DNA from 3 places in the Clostridium sp. Marseille-Q7071 genome. Region 1 is predicted to be linked to each of the others. Evidence: riboswitches for the same ligand, from Rfam matches in the RefSeq annotation. Region 1 holds a riboswitch; each other region holds the start of a gene.
What was found. A riboswitch is a leader RNA that binds a small molecule or an ion and turns the genes downstream of it on or off. The one in region 1 is predicted to bind S-adenosylmethionine.
Positions count from the first base shown of each region.

Region 2: linked by a shared signal. The riboswitch ahead of metK (methionine adenosyltransferase) and the one ahead of ACWPW7_RS22555 (MetQ/NlpA family ABC transporter substrate-binding protein) in region 1 are both predicted to bind S-adenosylmethionine.
Region 3: linked by a shared signal. The riboswitch ahead of ACWPW7_RS01605 (methionine ABC transporter ATP-binding protein) and the one ahead of ACWPW7_RS22555 (MetQ/NlpA family ABC transporter substrate-binding protein) in region 1 are both predicted to bind S-adenosylmethionine.

Region 1 covers NZ_CBCOPR010000001.1:4,747,274-4,753,361, reverse strand. The annotation lists gene ACWPW7_RS22570 (RNA-guided endonuclease TnpB family protein) at 1-929, shown strand, start outside; partial or broken gene ACWPW7_RS22565 (helix-turn-helix domain-containing protein) at 1,269-1,645, opposite strand; gene ACWPW7_RS22560 (VanZ family protein) at 1,824-2,342, opposite strand; SAM riboswitch class I at 2,610-2,720, shown strand; SAM riboswitch class I at 2,845-2,955, shown strand; SAM riboswitch class I at 3,080-3,190, shown strand; gene ACWPW7_RS22555 (MetQ/NlpA family ABC transporter substrate-binding protein) at 3,327-4,166, shown strand; gene ACWPW7_RS22550 (methionine ABC transporter ATP-binding protein) at 4,186-5,202, shown strand; gene ACWPW7_RS22545 (methionine ABC transporter permease) at 5,189-5,851, shown strand; gene ACWPW7_RS22540 (phenylacetate--CoA ligase family protein) at 5,871-6,088, shown strand, end outside.
Region 2 covers NZ_CBCOPR010000001.1:232,306-238,393, forward strand. The annotation lists gene recD2 (SF1B family DNA helicase RecD2) at 1-2,036, opposite strand, end outside; gene metK (methionine adenosyltransferase) at 2,584-3,759, opposite strand; SAM riboswitch class I at 3,842-3,946, opposite strand; partial or broken gene ACWPW7_RS01055 (MATE family efflux transporter) at 4,190-5,530, opposite strand; gene ACWPW7_RS01060 (ABC transporter ATP-binding protein) at 5,657-6,088, opposite strand, start outside.
Region 3 covers NZ_CBCOPR010000001.1:350,204-356,291, forward strand. The annotation lists gene ACWPW7_RS01590 (radical SAM protein) at 1-139, opposite strand, end outside; gene ACWPW7_RS01595 (MetQ/NlpA family ABC transporter substrate-binding protein) at 446-1,234, opposite strand; gene ACWPW7_RS01600 (methionine ABC transporter permease) at 1,251-1,910, opposite strand; gene ACWPW7_RS01605 (methionine ABC transporter ATP-binding protein) at 1,903-2,868, opposite strand; SAM riboswitch class I at 3,307-3,409, opposite strand; gene ACWPW7_RS01610 (lipopolysaccharide biosynthesis protein) at 3,479-4,912, opposite strand; gene ACWPW7_RS01615 (hypothetical protein) at 5,218-5,637, opposite strand; gene ACWPW7_RS01620 (oligosaccharide flippase family protein) at 5,672-6,088, opposite strand, start outside.

The sequences.
Region 1 (6,088 bases):
AATGTTTTTTAGATAAATTAAAGTTTTGCAAACTTGTCAAAAAAGTTATCCGCGGTAAAAATAGATATTTTGTTCAAATGACTTTCGAGGGTGTTCCACCAAAAAAGAACAACCGTAAGGTTTCTACTGATGAAAATTCTCGTGTAGGCCTAGATATTGGTACTTCTACTCTTGCTATAGCAAGTGAAAAAGAAGTTAAAATATTAGAACTTGCAGAAGATATAAATATAGACGAAAAACTTAAAAGAGCTCTTCAAAGAAAACTTGATAGACAACGTAGAGCAAATAATCCTAACAAATATAATGAAGATGGCACAATTAAAGTAGGAAATCGTGACAAATGGGTTCAAAGTAAAAGTTATATCAAAACTAAATTTGCACTTTCTGAAATTCAAAGGAAAATAGCCGATAAGAGAAAACAATCTCATAATAAACTTGCTAATCACATACTTTCTCTTGGTCTTGATGTAAGAGTTGAAACTATGAATTTTAAAGGACTTCAAAAAAAGGCAAAAGAAATTACTATAAATGAGAAAACTGGAAAGATTAATCGCAAGAAAAGATTTGGAAAATCTCTTAGTAACAAAGCCCCGAGTATGCTTATAACTCTTATAGATAAGAAACTTCAATACTACAGTCTTTCAATTAAGAAAATAAATACTTACAAAGTTAAAGCAAGTCAATTTGAACACTTCACAGAAACTTATGTTAAAAAGCCATTATCAAAACGTTGGAATGAATTTGAACAAGGAAATATTCAAAGAGATATGTATTCTGCATTTCTAATAATGAATACAAAGGATAACTTAAAAGAAGTAGATATAGATAGAGCAAATGCAACTTTTGAAAACTTCTTCAAGTTGCATAATAAAGAAATAAAAAGAATTAGAAAATTAGATAAAAAACAAATAAGTAGCATAGGACTCTAAAAGTCTATACTACTTTGGGGCATATGGTTTTGAACCGAGCCAATATGATAAACCCCGTAGGGTGATAATAGTTTCAACGGAAACTTTGCCCGATAAAGTCTTAGGGAAACCAAGCCAGTATTTGGTGTTAACCGATATTGCTTTAGCAATTATCGGCTATCCAAAAGAAGTTTGGATAGTACCTAAGAACCTTATGACTTTAGTCGTGAGAGATTCAGCTGCGAAGAATGTAATATAGCTGTTACAAATTATCAACAGTCTTAGCAGTTACATAAATTAGAGGTGTTAGGATAGTGATAAGAAAAAGTAAGATGTTTTTATTGGTTTTAGAACTTCATCTTAACCCTTCATTTTTCTAAAAGCTAGTGGTGTTTTTCCGTGAACTTTTTAAACATTTTTACGAAGTTTCCACTATAATTATATCCAAGGATTTTAGATATTTCATCAATACTTAATTCTGTTGTAGTTAATAGATTTTCTGCCATTGTCATTTTAATGGAAGTAGTATATTGACTAATACACATATGATATTTTGCTAAAAAGCCTGCTTTTAATTTTTGTTCATTTAGAAATACCATTTTACTTAAGCTTTTAATGGTAGGAGGATTGCAGGCTTCTTTTGTTAAAATATTGTGGGCTTTTTGTATTGCATTGGAATCTGAGGCAGTTAAAGTAATATGCCTATTTTTCCCCATTTTAATATGACCATAATTTAATGACAAACTCCTTTCATTTGATATTTCTATCATTCTATGATAATTTTAGTTAGCTAATTATATTATCGCTTAAAATTAAAAACACCCTACATTTCTGCAGAGTTCCGTAAATTCAATAACGATTCGCTACTGAGTTTTAATTTTTGTTCTGGCTTTAAAGGTAACAGCTGAGTCTCGTTCAACCTAGAAATTTAATGCGAATTCCCATAATAAATACTAAAAATAAAACGAATAGTATAGCCAAAACAAAAAGCACTATACCTATCACTATCAGTACCTTATCTAATTTTTCTGAATTGAATACCTTTCTTAAAGTTGTATAAATCAGTATGCCTAAGATTCCACCAAGAGTGTTAGTCAAGAGATCAGTTATATCCGTAGCGCCGACCGCTAAAATGGATTGACTCACTTCAATAAAAAGACTAAACAATAAAATATAGATGGCATTTTTAACCATTGAACTTTTTTTGTTCACTATTTCTATCAAAATACCTAAGGGAACAAAAATAATAATATTGTAGACAACTTCTTTGACGCCACCTGACGCTCCAAATGGTATCAAGTTAATATGTCGTAATTGCTCACCAGAAAATACTCGATTAAGTACATCATTCAGCGAAACTGAAAATTTAAAAAGCAATATCCAGATCAAAACGATGAAGTAAAGATATAAAAGAATTTTACCTGCTTTTTTCATGTGAATGCCTCCTTCGTATTTGAATGCTTTATTTATTATATCACGAGGTGTCGAGTCAATTTAGCATTTATACAAAAATAAGCGCCAAGGAATATGCTGGGGAGTGTATCAGACTTTTCAACAGCAGTAGCAACTAGACAGCAATAATTAATTTAGGACTTATACTATTTGTTAAGTGGAATGTAAGAGAACTGGAATAAAATTTTATTTAGAAAAGTGTTGACAATTACTGTTATGGATAATATAATAAATCCAATAACTAAATATAACTTATCTAGAGCGGTGGAGGGACTGGCCCAATGATACCCGACAACCAGCATTCTCATTCGAATGAAATGGTGTTAATTCCTACAGATTGTAAAATCTGAAAGATAAGGACGATAGCAAATTTTATGATACAATTTATTGTTTATTAAAGTTAATCATGCTGTTTTCCTTATAGGAAAGCAGCTTTTTTATTATATAAAAGAATTAAAGAATTAAAATATTAATAACTAAATATAACTTATCCAGAGTGGCGGAGGAACTGGTCCTATGAAGCCCGACAACCAGCATTCTCATTCGAATGTAGTGGTGTTAATTCCTGCAGATTGTGAAATCTGAGAGATAAGGATGTCAGCAAATTTTATGATACAATTTATTGTTTATTAAAGTTAATCATGCTGCTTTCCTTATAGGAGAGCAGCTTTTTTATTACATAAAAGAATTAAATAATTAAAATGTTAATAACTAAATATAACTTATCCAGAGTGGTGGAGGGACTGGCCCAATGATACCCGACAACCAGCATTCTCATTCGAATGTAGTGGTGTCAATTCCTGCAGATTGTAAAATCTGAGAGATAAGGATGTCAGCAAATTTTATAATGCAATTTTATTGCTTATTAAATTTAATCATTGCTGTTTTCCTTATAGGAGAACAGCTTTTTTTTATAGTGTTTGATTAAATATATTAATAAAAATGTGAATTGAAAGGATGATTAAAATGAAATCAAAAAAAATACTATCATTAGCAGCGGCGCTTGCATTAAGTTTAGGCCTAATAGCATGTGGAAAGACTAATGACCTAAAAACTACAACTGATGCTCCGGCAAAAGACATAATAGTAGGTGTGTGTGCTGGACCTTATGGTGACATGTTTAAAGATGCAATTCAACCTTCCCTAGAAGAAAAGGGCTATAAGATAACTATTAAGGAATTTAGTGATTATGTTCAACCCAACAAAGCACTTGCAAATAAAGAAATTAACCTCAATATGTTTCAGCATTCTGTGTATCTTGAGAAATTTGGCGCTGGAAATAATTTAAATTTAACTGCAATTGCAGAAATACCAACAGCAGGTATGGGAGTTTATTCAAATAAAGTTAAATCCTTAGATGAACTAAAAGAAGGTGCTCTAGTTACAATACCGGATGATCCTACAAATTTAACAAGAGCATTAAAGGTACTAGAAGCTGCAGGGCTTATTACAATAGATCCTAAAGTTGAAAATTCAATAGCAACAGAAAAAGATCTTTCAGAGAATCCCAAAAAGCTTGAGTTTAAGCTTATAGAAGCACCACAGCTTCCAAGGACTTTAGATAGCGCAGATTTAGCAGTTATAAATGGGAACTTTGCAATTGCTGCAGGACTTAACCCTAGCGAAGCTTTATATAATGAAAAACTTAGTGATGGATATATAAATGTTATAGCAGTAAGAACAGAAGATGCAGATTCTCAGTTATCAAAAGATGTATTAGAGGTAGTTAAATCTTCTAAGTTTAAATCAGTAATTGATGATCCTAAGGGACAATATAAAGCTTTTCAAAAGCCAGCTGATTATTAATAAAAAGGAGTCATGTTGAATGATAGAACTTAAAAATATTAATGTGAAATTCAAACAAAAAAGCGATGAACTTCATGCTGTTTCAGATGTTTCCCTCAGAATTAAAAGAGGGGATATATTCGGAATAGTTGGTTCAAGTGGTGCTGGAAAAAGTACATTATTACGAACAATTAATCTTTTAGAGAAGCCTTCCAGTGGGGAAATAATGATCAATAATAAAAACATTATAAATTATAAAGGGAAAGAATTAAGAGAATTAAGACGAGGAATAGGCATGATATTTCAGCACTTTAATTTAGTTTTAAACAAAACTGTTTATGAGAATATTGGATTTTCACTTAAAACTGCTGGTAAAACTAAAGAAGAAATCAATATTAGGGTTAATGAACTTCTTCAGGTTGTTGGATTAAAAGATAAAGCTGAGGTCTACCCTTCAAAATTAAGCGGAGGACAAAAGCAAAGAGTAGGAATTGCAAGAGCAATGGCTAATAATGCCAAAATATTATTGTGTGATGAACCAACCTCAGCACTTGACCTTGAAACTACAGCATCTATTTTAAAGCTTCTCAAAGATATAAATGAACAATTTGGAATGACCATTGTAATTATTACTCATGAATTAGAGGTCATAAAGTCAATATGTAATAGAGTTGCAGTAATGGATAAAGGAAAAGTTGTAGAAGAAAGGCTGGTTTACGATTTATTTGCAAATCCTCAAAATGAATATACAAAACAGCTTTTAGCACATTCCTCAAATTTTCAGTTGCCAGAAGAACTTATTAAGAGTTTAAAAGGTCACATTGTAAAGCTTAAATATGTTGGAGAAACTGCTACAGAGCCTATATTATCGACACTTTCAAGTAAGTACAATGTGATTTTCAGCATACTTCAAGGAAAAATAGAGTACATTGGAGATTTACCTATGGGAACATTGTATATAACCATCAGCGGCAATGATGAAAGTATAGCTGAAGCTATTCAATATTTAAAAAATAACACATATAGTACGGAGGTGATTAGACATGTTATCCAATAATTTTAACCTTTTTGAAGAATTAATATTAGCACTTAATGAAACTTTTATTATGGTTTCTGTTTCACTAATAGTTTCCATAATAATTGGCGGGCTCCTTGGACTTTTACTTTTTTTAAGTTCTAACCACTTATTTTTTAAAAACAGGATGTTAAATGGAGTTTCAGGGATCATTATAAATGTTACAAGATCAATACCATTTATAATACTTTTAGTACTGCTTATACCAATTAGCAGCGCAATTATGCATACAACCATTGGTCCAGCTGCAGTTATAGTGCCACTTTCAGTATCAGCAATAGCTTTTTATGCAAGGCTTTCAGAAGCTTCATTTAGTGAGGTAAATATGGGGGTTTTAGAGGCAGGAGTAGCCTCTGGTGCTAAATCCATAGAGATAATAATTCACATACTTATACCAGAAGCTCTTCCGCAGCTTATAAATGGAATTACTATAACAGCTATTTCTCTTATTGGATTTTCAGCTATGGCAGGTACTGTAGGGGGAGGTGGTATAGGCAATTTAGCAATTAGATATGGTTATCAACGTTACAATACCACAGTAATGCTAACTTGTGTTGGTGTATTAATCATAATAGTTCAAGGCTTGCAATTGTTAGGTGATTTTTCTGCAAAGCAAGTAAATAAAAAATAAATGTAGGGGGTTTTTAATAATGAGTGAGAAAAAATATTGGGATGAAGAAATAGAAACATTACCAAGGGCAGAGCTTGAGGCGTTACAAGAAAGGGAACTTAAAGAAATATTAGAATTGTCATATAGCAACTCTACGTACTATAAAGAAGCTTTTGATGCAGCTGGGGTAAAACCTTCTGATTTTCAAAAACTTTCAGACATAACTAAATTTCCATTTGTAGATAAACAAATAGAACG
Region 2 (6,088 bases), 4.5 Mb from region 1:
ATAAACATTGGCATTATAACTACAGGAAATTCACTACCTTGACTCTTATGTATAGTTATTGCATAGGCAAGTGTAAGTTCATCTAAAAATACAGAGTCGTACTCTACAATTTTATCATCTTCAAAACTAACTACAACTGTATCATTTTCTTCTTTAATATCAATTATATAGCCTACATCACCATTAAATACCCCAACACCAGTAGCTTCGTCTTCTGTATTATATTTATTCCACTTTAAAGTATAATTATTTTTTGTTTGCATTACCTTATCACCAATTCTAAAAACTATATCTCTAAATTCCTTTTCCAATTTATCTTTTGATTGAGGATTTAATATATTTTGAAGCTCTCTATTCAAATTATCTATTCCAACTATACCCTTTTTCATAGGAGATAAAATTTGTATGTGCTTTGTTTTATCCCATGATCTATTAAATTTGGGAAGTCTAGTATTTATTAAAGATATAATTTGTTCTAATATCTTTTCTGTATCATAACATTCTATAAAATAAAAATCGCTACCTTTTTTATTTAACATAGGCATTTTACCATCATTAATTAAGTGAGCATTTACTGTTATCATACTTTCTTTACCCTGTCTAAATATTTCATTAAGTCTTACAGTCCTTATAGAATTACTCTCTATAATATCTCTAAGCACATTTCCTGGACCTACAGATGGAAGTTGATCTACATCTCCTACTATTATTAATCTTGTGCCCAATGATATTGCTCCTAAAAGGTTATTCATTAAATTAATATCTATCATTGAAGCCTCATCTACTATTAGAACATCACATACAAGAGGACTACTTTCATCTCTCAAAAGTTCAATACCTTCTTCTCCTGCACCTATCTCTAAAAGTCTATGAATAGTTTTGGCTTCTCTTCCAGTAGCTTCTGTCATTCTTTTTGCAGCACGACCTGTAGGCGCAGCCATAAATACCTTCATACCAGCCTTTTCAAATATGCTAACAATACAGTTAATTATTGTAGTCTTTCCTGTGCCAGGACCTCCTGTAATAACTTCAACCCCATAAGATATTGCTCCTTTTATAGCCTCAATTTGTGATTTTGCAAACTTTAAATTATTTTCTTTTTCAAAAGACTTTATTTCCTTTTCTCCATTAACCTCTAACTCATCATAGGAATTTGATGCAAGTTCAACAATTTTTCTTGTTACACCCAATTCTGCATAAAGATATGGAATAGTAAAAACTGCACTTTCTCCATATATATTCTCTATCTTTAATTTTCCTTCTAAAACACTATCATATACGGATTTTTGAATGTTTTCTTCATCAACAGATAAAATCTCTTTACACCTAACAATAAGCCTCTCTAATGGCATATATGTGTTTCCTAAAAGGCAAAATTCATTTACAACATATCTTATTCCACTTTTAATTCTAAAAGGAGAATCTTTATCTATGCCTAAATTTTTTGCTATATTGTCTGCTGTTTTAAAACCTATTCCTGATATAGTTTCTGTTAATATATATGGATTTTCTTTAACAATTCCTACAGAATTTGCTCCAAATCTTTTATATATTTTCATACATTGATTAGCGGAGATTCCATAGGTTTGAAAAAAAATCATAATGCTTCTAAGTTCTTTTTGTGAGGAATAAGATTTCATTATAAGTTCAATTTTTTTCTCCCCTATACCATTAATTTCTCTTAATCGCTCTATATTATTATCTAAAACTTCTAAAGTTCTTTCTCCAAAAAAATCAACTATCTTTTTTGCAGTAACAGGTCCTATTCCTGAGATAACCCCACTAGCTAAATACTTCTCTATCCCTAAAATACTACTTGGTAAAATTTCTTCAATACTTAGTACTTTTAGCTGTTCACCAAATTTAGGATGAATTACCCACTCTCCAGTTACCTTATAATGCTGACCTTCACTAATATAAGGGATTATACCTACAATAGTTTTTTTAATATTACCATTTCTTATATTGGCAATGGTATAACCATTATCCTCATTTTTAAAGACAATATCATCTATTATCCCTGTTATATCTGTCATGAAAATCTCTCCTAAAAATTCTTCTTTTGATTAATTATAACATAGCCCCTTATAGGGTTTCTAATTTTAAACCCAATATATAGATAAATCTAATTGCCTTATTAAAGTATTTCAATGTACAACCTAAAATAATGCACAATTCACAATTAAGGGAAAAATTAGTTCTTCACCTCTAGGGAATAGTTTAATCAATGGAGAATTAAGAATTGACAATTGACAACTATAGTTGAAATTAATTCTGTAAATTAATTTCTTTAAATAGATCTTTTAATTAAAGTGACTATGTCACTTTAAAAATAAATCAATTTTAAATTTCTCAGATTCTGCTGAGAAATGTCCATAATTGTGAATTTTGCATTAATTGTGAATTTTGCATTGTAAATTGTGAATTAAATATAATATACCCTATTCATAATATATTTTTACCATTTCAGAATCATTACAAACCTTTTAAATGTAAATTAACAATTTTCTATTTAATGATTAATATATGTAGCATTATATATAAAATAAAACCCTGTACTAAATCAAGTACAGGGTTTTATTACTATATATATCTTCTAATTTGAGCTACTTTACTTAATTTTTCCCATGGAAGATCTAAGTCTGTTCTTCCGAAGTGTCCATAAGCAGCTGTTTGTCTGTATATCGGTCTTCTTAATTCTAATTCTTTTATTATAGCACCAGGTCTTAAATCGAATACTTCTTTAATTATTTCGACAATCTTATCATCTGATACCTTTCCTGTTCCAAAAGTATCAACTTCAATTGATACAGGATTAGCTACTCCTATAGCGTATGCAAGTTCTACTTCTAGTTTATATGCAACTCCTGCAGCTACTAGATTTTTAGCCACCCATCTTGCAGCATATGCAGCTGAACGGTCAACTTTTGTTGGATCTTTTCCTGAGAATGCTCCACCGCCATGTCTTCCGTATCCACCATAAGTGTCAACAATTATTTTTCTTCCTGTTAATCCTGAATCACCTTGTGGTCCACCTATAACAAACTTTCCAGTTGGATTAATATAGTATTTAGTATTTTCATCTAATAATTCAGATGGTACTATAGCATTTATAACATGTTTCATTAAGTCTTCATAAATTTGCTCTTGAGAAACATCTGGGCAATGTTGAGTTGATATAACTATTGTATCTATTCTTACTGGTTTTTCATCCTCATATTCAACTGTAACTTGAGTTTTTCCATCTGGTCTTAAATATGATAAAGTTCCGTTTTTTCTAATTTCTGCCAATCTTCTTGATAATCTATGAGCCATAGCTATTGGAAGAGGCATATATTCTTCAGTTTCAGATGTAGCAAATCCAAACATCATTCCCTGATCTCCAGCTCCTACAGCTTCAATTTCCTCTTTTTCTTGTCCTCTTTTTTCTATTGCCTCATCAACACCTTGAGCTATATCTGGAGATTGTTCATCAATAGATGTTAATACAGCACAAGTATTGCAATCAAATCCAAATTTAGCCCTTGTATACCCTATTTCTTCTACAGTTTTTCTAACTACCTTTGGAATATCTACATAACAATTAGTAGTTATCTCTCCCATAACCATAACCATACCAGTAGTTACTGCTGTTTCACAAGCTACTCTAGCATTAGGATCGTTCTCTAATATACTATCTAAAACCGCATCTGATATTTGATCACACATTTTATCTGGATGTCCTTCTGTAACTGACTCTGAAGTAAATAATCTTCTCATTTCTTAATCTCCTCCTCACTACGTTTATAAAATAAAAAAACTCTTCTTAGATAAGAAGAGGCTAAATATACATACTTGCACTCTCTTATCTTGCAGAATTACTTCCGCAGGAATTGGCACCGTTGTACATACGCACCGGTTGCCGGGTTTCACAGGGCCCGTTTCCCTCCACCTCTCTTGATAAGAGTAAATATTTTATTATTAAGTTTACTAGATAAATACTAACATAATGTCATTTCCCTGTCAACATTGCTACTGTAAATTATATTAAGGAGAAAATTTTCCCACAAATCTTACATATATTACAAAAAGACACTCTATAAGGATGTCTTTTGCAATATATACATAATCTAGGTATAACTTATTTTAAGTCAAAAGTAATTGCAATTTATTTTCAGTCAAAGTCTCTATTAAATAAACTTAATAAATTCTAAATTACTATCCCTTCCTCTCTCCCCATAATTTTTTTATACGTAAAAATACCTAAGGTATCTGATAAAAACCATCCAATAGGAATTGCTAAACATATCCCAGTAAATCCTAAAGGTGTTATTGCAAGACCATATGCCAAGAGTACTCTAGTTCCTTGGGAAACAAAAGTGAGAATAATAGACACATTAACTTCGCCAAGTCCACGATAAAACCCATAAAACATTTGTAAAAATCCAAGCAATGTATAAGTAACACATACAATACGTAAATAATACACGCTAACTTCAATAACATCAATAGCTTCCTTCTTAACGAAAATTAATACCAACTGTGGTGCAAAAACAAAAACCAGTATAGAAATAGCCAGCGAAAATATAACTATAACTTTTGAAACACCACGGATCCCTTCACGAATTCTTTTCATATTTCCTGCACCTTTATTTTGCGCAACATAGGTAGAAAAAGCATTACCAAAATCCTGCATAGGTATATTAGCAAAAGAATCAATCTTTGAAGCAGCTGCAAAGTACCGCCATTACTATAGCACCAAAAGTATTAACGATACTTTGAATCATCATCATACCAAAGCTTGATGCAGATTGTTGTACAGCAGTTAAAATAGAATAACTAGCAACTGTTTTAAACATCTGCCTATCAAATACAATATCTTGACGCTTAAATTTAATAAAATCTATACGTTTAATTGCATACACAGCACAGCTAACCGCTGAAATACCTGAGCAATAAATGTTGCCAATGCAACACCTGTTACTTCCATATTTAATATTATAGTAAAAACCAAGTCTAAAATTATATTGATTACAGCAGATAAAATTAAAAAGTAAAGTGGGGATTTGGAATCGCCAATAGCTCTAAGTAAAAAAGAAAATGCATTATAAACTCCTGAAAAAATTAGCCCTGCAAATATAAATCTCAAATAATCAGCAGCATATGCTCTTGTTTCTGGTGGCATTTGAAACAACTGAATTATTTGCCCCATAAATAGAGATGTTATTACCGTAAGCGTAATGCTTATAATAAAAATAAATATAAAGGAAGTTGAAATTGCTTTTTTCAATTCTTCATATCGCTTTGCACCAAAAAGTTGAGAAAAAAGTGCAGACGCTCCCATAGAAAGCCCAATCAAAATAGATGTCACAAATGTCATAATTGCAAAGGATGAACCAACAGCAGCTAATGCCTCTTTTCCCACAAATCGACCCACAATAATTGTATCAACAATATTATAAAATTGCTGAAACAAATTACCAATAAACATTGGAATTGCAAATCGAATGATCATCTTCATTGGCTTCCCTTTTGTCATATCAGTTTCCAAATCAAACACCTCCAAATATCTATTTAAGTTAAAAACTTAAATTTCGTCTTCTAGAATAGCATTTTTTCTTTTTTCACATAATTTAAAGTAATCTATATATCTTTAAATTATTGAAATAAATTATGTTCAATTTAATATAGGATTGTAAGCAATAGCTAGTCCACCAGTTACAGGATTCTTATAAATTTCACAATCAATTTCATATACGTGCTTTATAAGCTCTTTTGTTAGAATTTCATTAGGAACTCCATTTGCAATTACTTCTCCACTTTTTAAAACATATAAAATATCACAATAGGTTGCAGCAAGAGAAAGATCATGTAATGCAGCCAAAGTGCCAACTTTTAAAGACTTAACAATTGATAAAATTTGTAATTGGTATTTAATATCTAAATGATTTGTTGGTTCATCAAGTATTAAAAATTTAGGTTGCTGAGCAATAGCTCTAGCTAATATAACTCTTTGTTTTTCACCGCCGGAAAGAGTTAGATAACTTCTATTTGAATATGAAACTAAATCTACTTTCTTAAGGGCTTCATTAACAATTTCATAATCACT
Region 3 (6,088 bases), 4.4 Mb from region 1:
TTTCTTTCTCAAAATCTAAAAATTTATTTAAATCTTTCTTATCCATCAAAGCTAATGAATTAGTTCTAGCGTTATAAGCCACTACTTTTTTCTCATCTCTTTCAAAATCAAAGAAAAAATTGTATCTAGATTTTTTCATATTATTTTTCCCTCGCTTTCTGCTTTGTATCTATATATTCTATATTGTTGAATTTTTTCCTTCTTATGTAATTATTTTTTTAATATTCAAAAGTAATTGTTATAAATTCATCTTATTTTATTGAAAATTATTTAAAATATACAATTTAATAAGCTTATTTACTAAATTTAACTCTAAATTACATATTAAAAAAGTTAAATAAATATGAGATTTAAACCAAAAAAAAATTTGAAGGGGCTGTTTTAGAATTAATTTAAAAAATTAATTCTAAAACAGCCCCTTTGCATCAATACATTATAAAATTCCTTAAAATGACGGTATTATACTTCCATTATATTTCTCTTCTATAAATTTTTTAATTTTTTCTGAAGCTATAGCTTCACATAGAGCTTTTATATCTTCTTTATCTTCATTTCCACTTTTAACTGCTATTATATTAGCATAAGGTGATTCCTTATCTTCAATTACTATAGCATCTTTAGTAGGATTTAAATTAGCTTGCAGTGCATAATTTGTATTAATTATAGAAGCTTCCACATCATCTAAAGTTCTTGAGAGTTGAGGTGCATCTATTTCTTGTATCTTTATATTCTTAGGATTCTCTACTATATCTAATTTAGAAACTAAATCTTTGTTTTGAAGTTTTATAATTTTATTTTCCTCTAATAGTTTTAATGCTCTTGATCCATTAGTAGGATCATTTGGTATTGTTATAGTTATACCGTCTTTTAATTCATCTAAGTTTTTTATTTTCTTTGAATATAATCCTAATGGCTCTAAATGAACTTTATTTAATGCAACTATATTAGTTTTGTGATTCTTATTAAATTCTTCGAGATATGGAATATGTTGAAAAAAGTTTGCGTCCAGCTCACCATCTTCTACTGCTCTGTTAGGTAATACATAGTCGGAAAAAACTTTAATTTCAAGCTCATATCCTTTTTCTTTTAATATTGGTTTAACTTCCTCTAATATTTCTGCATGAGGTACTGCTGTTGCACCTACTGTTAATTTTTTACTATCAGCTTTTTTCCCACATGCTCCTAATGTAAAGACTAATAAACCACTCAATATTATTGTTAAAATTTTTTTCATTTAAATTACCTCCCTATTATTTCAATTTCTTATAAACTATATTTCCAAAGGATTGAATGCATTGTACTAAAAGTATTAATACAATAATCGTATATATCATTACCTTTTCATTAAACATGTTGTATCCATACATTATAGCAACAGAGCCTAATCCTCCTGCCCCTACTGCACCAGCCATTGCTGAATATCCTATGATAGTGATTGTAGTTAAAGTTATAGCTGATATTATAGAAGGCATAGCTTCCTTTACTATTACTTTAAATAATATTTGAAAGTTGCTGGCTCCAAAGGATTTGGCTGCTTCTATCAATGATTTATCTACCTCATTTAATGCTGACTCTACTACCCTTGCGACAAAAGGTGCCGCTCCTATAGTTAAAGGTACAATCGCTGCTTTTTCACCAATTATTGATCCTGTTAAAACTTTAGTCAAAGGAATTATGGCTATTATTAATATTATAAAAGGAAATGATCTTAAAATATTTATAACCACATCTAGAGCTTTATATATTAATCTATTAGGCTTTAATCCATCTCTATTAGTAACTGTCAATACTAATGCTAATAAAAACCCCAATATTACAGCAAATATTGTAGACCAAAATACCATATATAAAGTCTCTAAAAAACCTTTTAATAATATACCTTTTAATAGGGTTATAATCTCACTACTCATTATTAATCACCTCCCAAGATATATTTCTAGTTGAAAGATAATCAATAACTTTTTCTTTATTACAATTATCAATATTAATTACGAGACTTCCTAGCACATCGTCTCTAAATCTTTCAAGCTTTCCCCACACTATAGACATATCAATATTTAATTCTCTTGCCATAGAAGTTATAATGCTTTCATTAGATGCTTCTTTAGGAAAAAATATTTTTATATTTACTCCACTAGCTGGAACAATTTCTTCCTCTCCTATCAATCTTTTTAAAGCTTTAGGCGGCTTTATAAAAAGCTCTTCAACCTCTCCCATCTCTACTATTTCTCCACTCTCCATAATTGCAACCCTATTACAAGCTTCTCTTATTACTTCCATTTGATGAGTAACTATAATTATAGTTATGTTAAGTCTTTCATTAATCTCTCTAAGAAGATTTAGTATATCCTTAGTTGTTTTTGGATCCAATGCAGAAGTTGCTTCATCACATAAAAGTATATGCGGATCTAAAGCTAATGCCCTAGCTATTGCTACTCTTTGTTTTTGTCCTCCACTAAGCTCTTTAGGTTTAGAATTAACTTTATCTTCTAAATTAACTACCTTTAATAGTTCTAAAACTTTTGACTTTATATAATTTTTATCAAATCCCCAGCATTCTAATGGTAACGCAATATTTTCAAATACAGTTTTCCTTTCAAGAAGAGAAAAATTTTGAAAAATCATTCCTAAATTTTTTCTAAATTCTCTCAGTTCCTTTCCTTGCAAGTTATTTATTTCTCTATTTTCTATTTTTATAATGCCACTATCATACTTTTCTAGTTTATTTAGACATCTTAGTAATGTAGACTTACCTACACCACTATGACCAACTATGCCAAATATTTCTCCTTTATTTATCTTTAAGTTTATATCCTTCAGTACTTTTAAGTCTCCGAAGCTTTTTTCTACTGACAAAATTTCTATCAAAAGTATCACCCCTTTTTTTAGTACATAATTTGCTATACACTATATCTATTTCATAATTGTGAATAATTTTTAATATTACTAAAAACTTTTTTCTATCATAAAAGAAATCAATAAAGTTCTAGATATAAATTACTAATTATTATAATTAGCTGCTTATATTCTAAGATACTTATTTAGTATCTTCAAAAATTGACTTGTGAATGTATCACTACAGCTTTCATTTTATTATTTCATCAGAATATAGTAATAACTCAAACTTAAGTCGAATTTTATATCTTACTAGCAGGAAATAGATATTGTATCTTAATTAATTGTTTTATCTTATATATATTAGATGATAAATATTATCTAAAAATAGTAAATATTGTATAATAAATATTATTCGCGAATAAATAAATTAAAGCCCGAGGAAATCCTCGGGCTTGATATACCAAAGTATCCTCATCTCTCAACATAACGTTGCAGGATTTAGCACCAATGTACATAATGTACTGGTTGCCGGGTTTCATAGGGCCAGTCCCTCCACCACTCTTAATAAGTGTTATTATTTTTTTATTATTTTTTTCTTACATACTATTCTATATCTATTTTAAATTTTTTTCAAGTACTTTTAATTTTTTTTCAATTTTAATTTGAGTTTTTTTAGTCCTTCTCCTAAATAATCCTTATATACAACCATTAACAGAATGATTTCACCTATTCCTATAAGTATATAAACTAAGTTAACTTCCATAAAAGTTGAGTATAATACGTAGAGTGTTAATGCTACGGTCATTATAGAGAATTCCTTTATATGATAGTTAACTCTAAAATGCTTTAAAGATATAAAAGTTCTCATAGCAAAGAATATTATATAAGAAATTCCTGTTGAAATAGCTGCACCTTTTGCACCATATATAGGTACTAATATAATATTACCTATTATATTAGCTATGCATGATACTGCTGCAATATATATATGTGATCTAGGATTTTTAAGGAAATTAATTCCCATAACAGTAGTTTCAGATATTGTGTACATTATTGGCATAAAACTTAAGAATGGAATTAAGAAAATAGCACTTCTATATTCTTTACCAAGTAATAATATTATTAAATCTCTAAATAATATTAGAAGTATGCCTCCAAGCATCATTACCACTGTTATTAATAAGTTCATTTTCTCAAAAAACTTTGTATCATTAGGATCTTTTTCATAACGTTCAAATGCTACTGGAACCCAAAATGTTGTAAAAGAACTTTGAATTATATTTAATATAGAAATAATTTTAAAAGCTGATCCATATATTCCAACTTCATTCAAGTCATTAAAATGTTTAATCGCTATTTTATCTGCTGATTGGAAAAGCCAAGTGATTACAAAAGTAAATAGCAATGGTATTCCATATTCTAATATTTCTTTTTGACTTCTCTTATAATCTTTTTTATTTAAAGTAAATATGTTCCAATAATTAAGTTCTACCACTACCCCCACCAATGTAACTACAAGATTAGAGAAAAAGGCTGCATAAGCTAGTGTTCTAAAATCTCTGTTAAAAAATCCTGCTGATAGAAGTATAAATATTAAATTTGAAACTTTCTGTGCTATTAAAAGTGCAGAATATGCTTTTCCCTTTTGCTGCATTCTAATTAGCATAGTTGCAAATCTATTAAGTATTAGAAATGTTGTATGTACTATTAATAATATAATTATTCTTATACTATATTCTCCAAATAAATAGTTAGATATTTGTTTGCCAAATAAAACTAATATCAATATAGAAGCTATATTTAGTATAAAAGGAATTTTTAAACAACTAAAGAGTAAGTTCTTTCTGTCCTCCTCTTTCTCTTCATAAAAAAATCTAACAAAGGCTTGGTCTATTCCACAAATTATAAAAGCCATTGTTATATTTGTGTATAACTCAAACATTGAAAATTTACCAAATTCCTCTGGTGATAAAAGTCTAGTAGTTATAGGAGTTGTTACAACTGCTATAAGAATGCTAATCCAACTTCCAATGGAAAAAGATAAAAACTTACTTATCAAACTATCCTTCTTCATAATAGTTCTCCTTCATTTAACGTTCTCTTTATAGTTGTCTTAAAAGACATATAACTTTATTTTATACTTCTATATTATTATGTCAATATTTTAGTTCCCTTAACATATAGTCATAATGGTTAAAAAGTTGTTGTATATCTAAGTATAGCTATGCCTTTAAATATTTTAATTAACAACTTTGTCAATGGAGAATTGACGAGGACAATTGACATTTAAGGTCGAAATTAATTCTCAATTAGTTAAAGCATCTTAATTTTTCATATAATAAATTAAGATGTTTTTAATTTTGCTGTAGTATATATAAACTATTTCTTAATATACTTTTTAATAAATATTGATATTCCCCTATTTATATAATCTTTATAAAGTATATATAATAATAAAAGCTCTCCAATTCCTATAAATATATAAATCATATTAACCTTATTAAAAGTTGCATATAGTACATAAGATGTAAATGCCAATGTTATAATTGAAAATTTCTTTAAGTGATAATTTACTTTAAAATGCTTTAGTGAAATAGAAGTTCTCATTATAAAAAATATAATGTTAGAAAGCCCTGTAGAAATAGCTGCTCCCTTTCCTCCATACATAGGAACTAATATGATATTCCCTATTAAGTTTAATACAAGACATACTACTGAAATATGAATATGAGCTTTAGGATTTTTAAGAAAATTAATTCCTATAACAGTTGTTTCAGATATGGCGTACATTATTGGCATAAGTGTTAAAAATGGAATAATAAATCTTGCTACTCTATATTCTACCAAGAATAAGTATTATTAAATCTCTAAAAAGTATTAAGAGTATTCCTCCTAAAAACATGACTATGGTTATAATTTGATTCATGTTCTCAAAAAATTTTACATTTTCAGGTTCATTTTTATATTTTTCAAAAGCCACAGGTGTCCAAAATGTAGAAAAAGAACTTTTAACTATATCAATTATTGTTATAACAAATAATGCTGAACCATAAATTCCAACTTCTGATTTTTTACAAAAATACTCTATAGTTCCTATATCTGCCGTTTGAAATAAAATTGATATTAATGTTGTAAAAGCTAATGGAACGCCATAATTTAAAATTTCTTTTTGAGCTTTACCATTTTGGTGATTTTTTAAAGTGAAAGGATTCCATATTTCTAATTCTACCAATATAGCAATAAGTGTCAT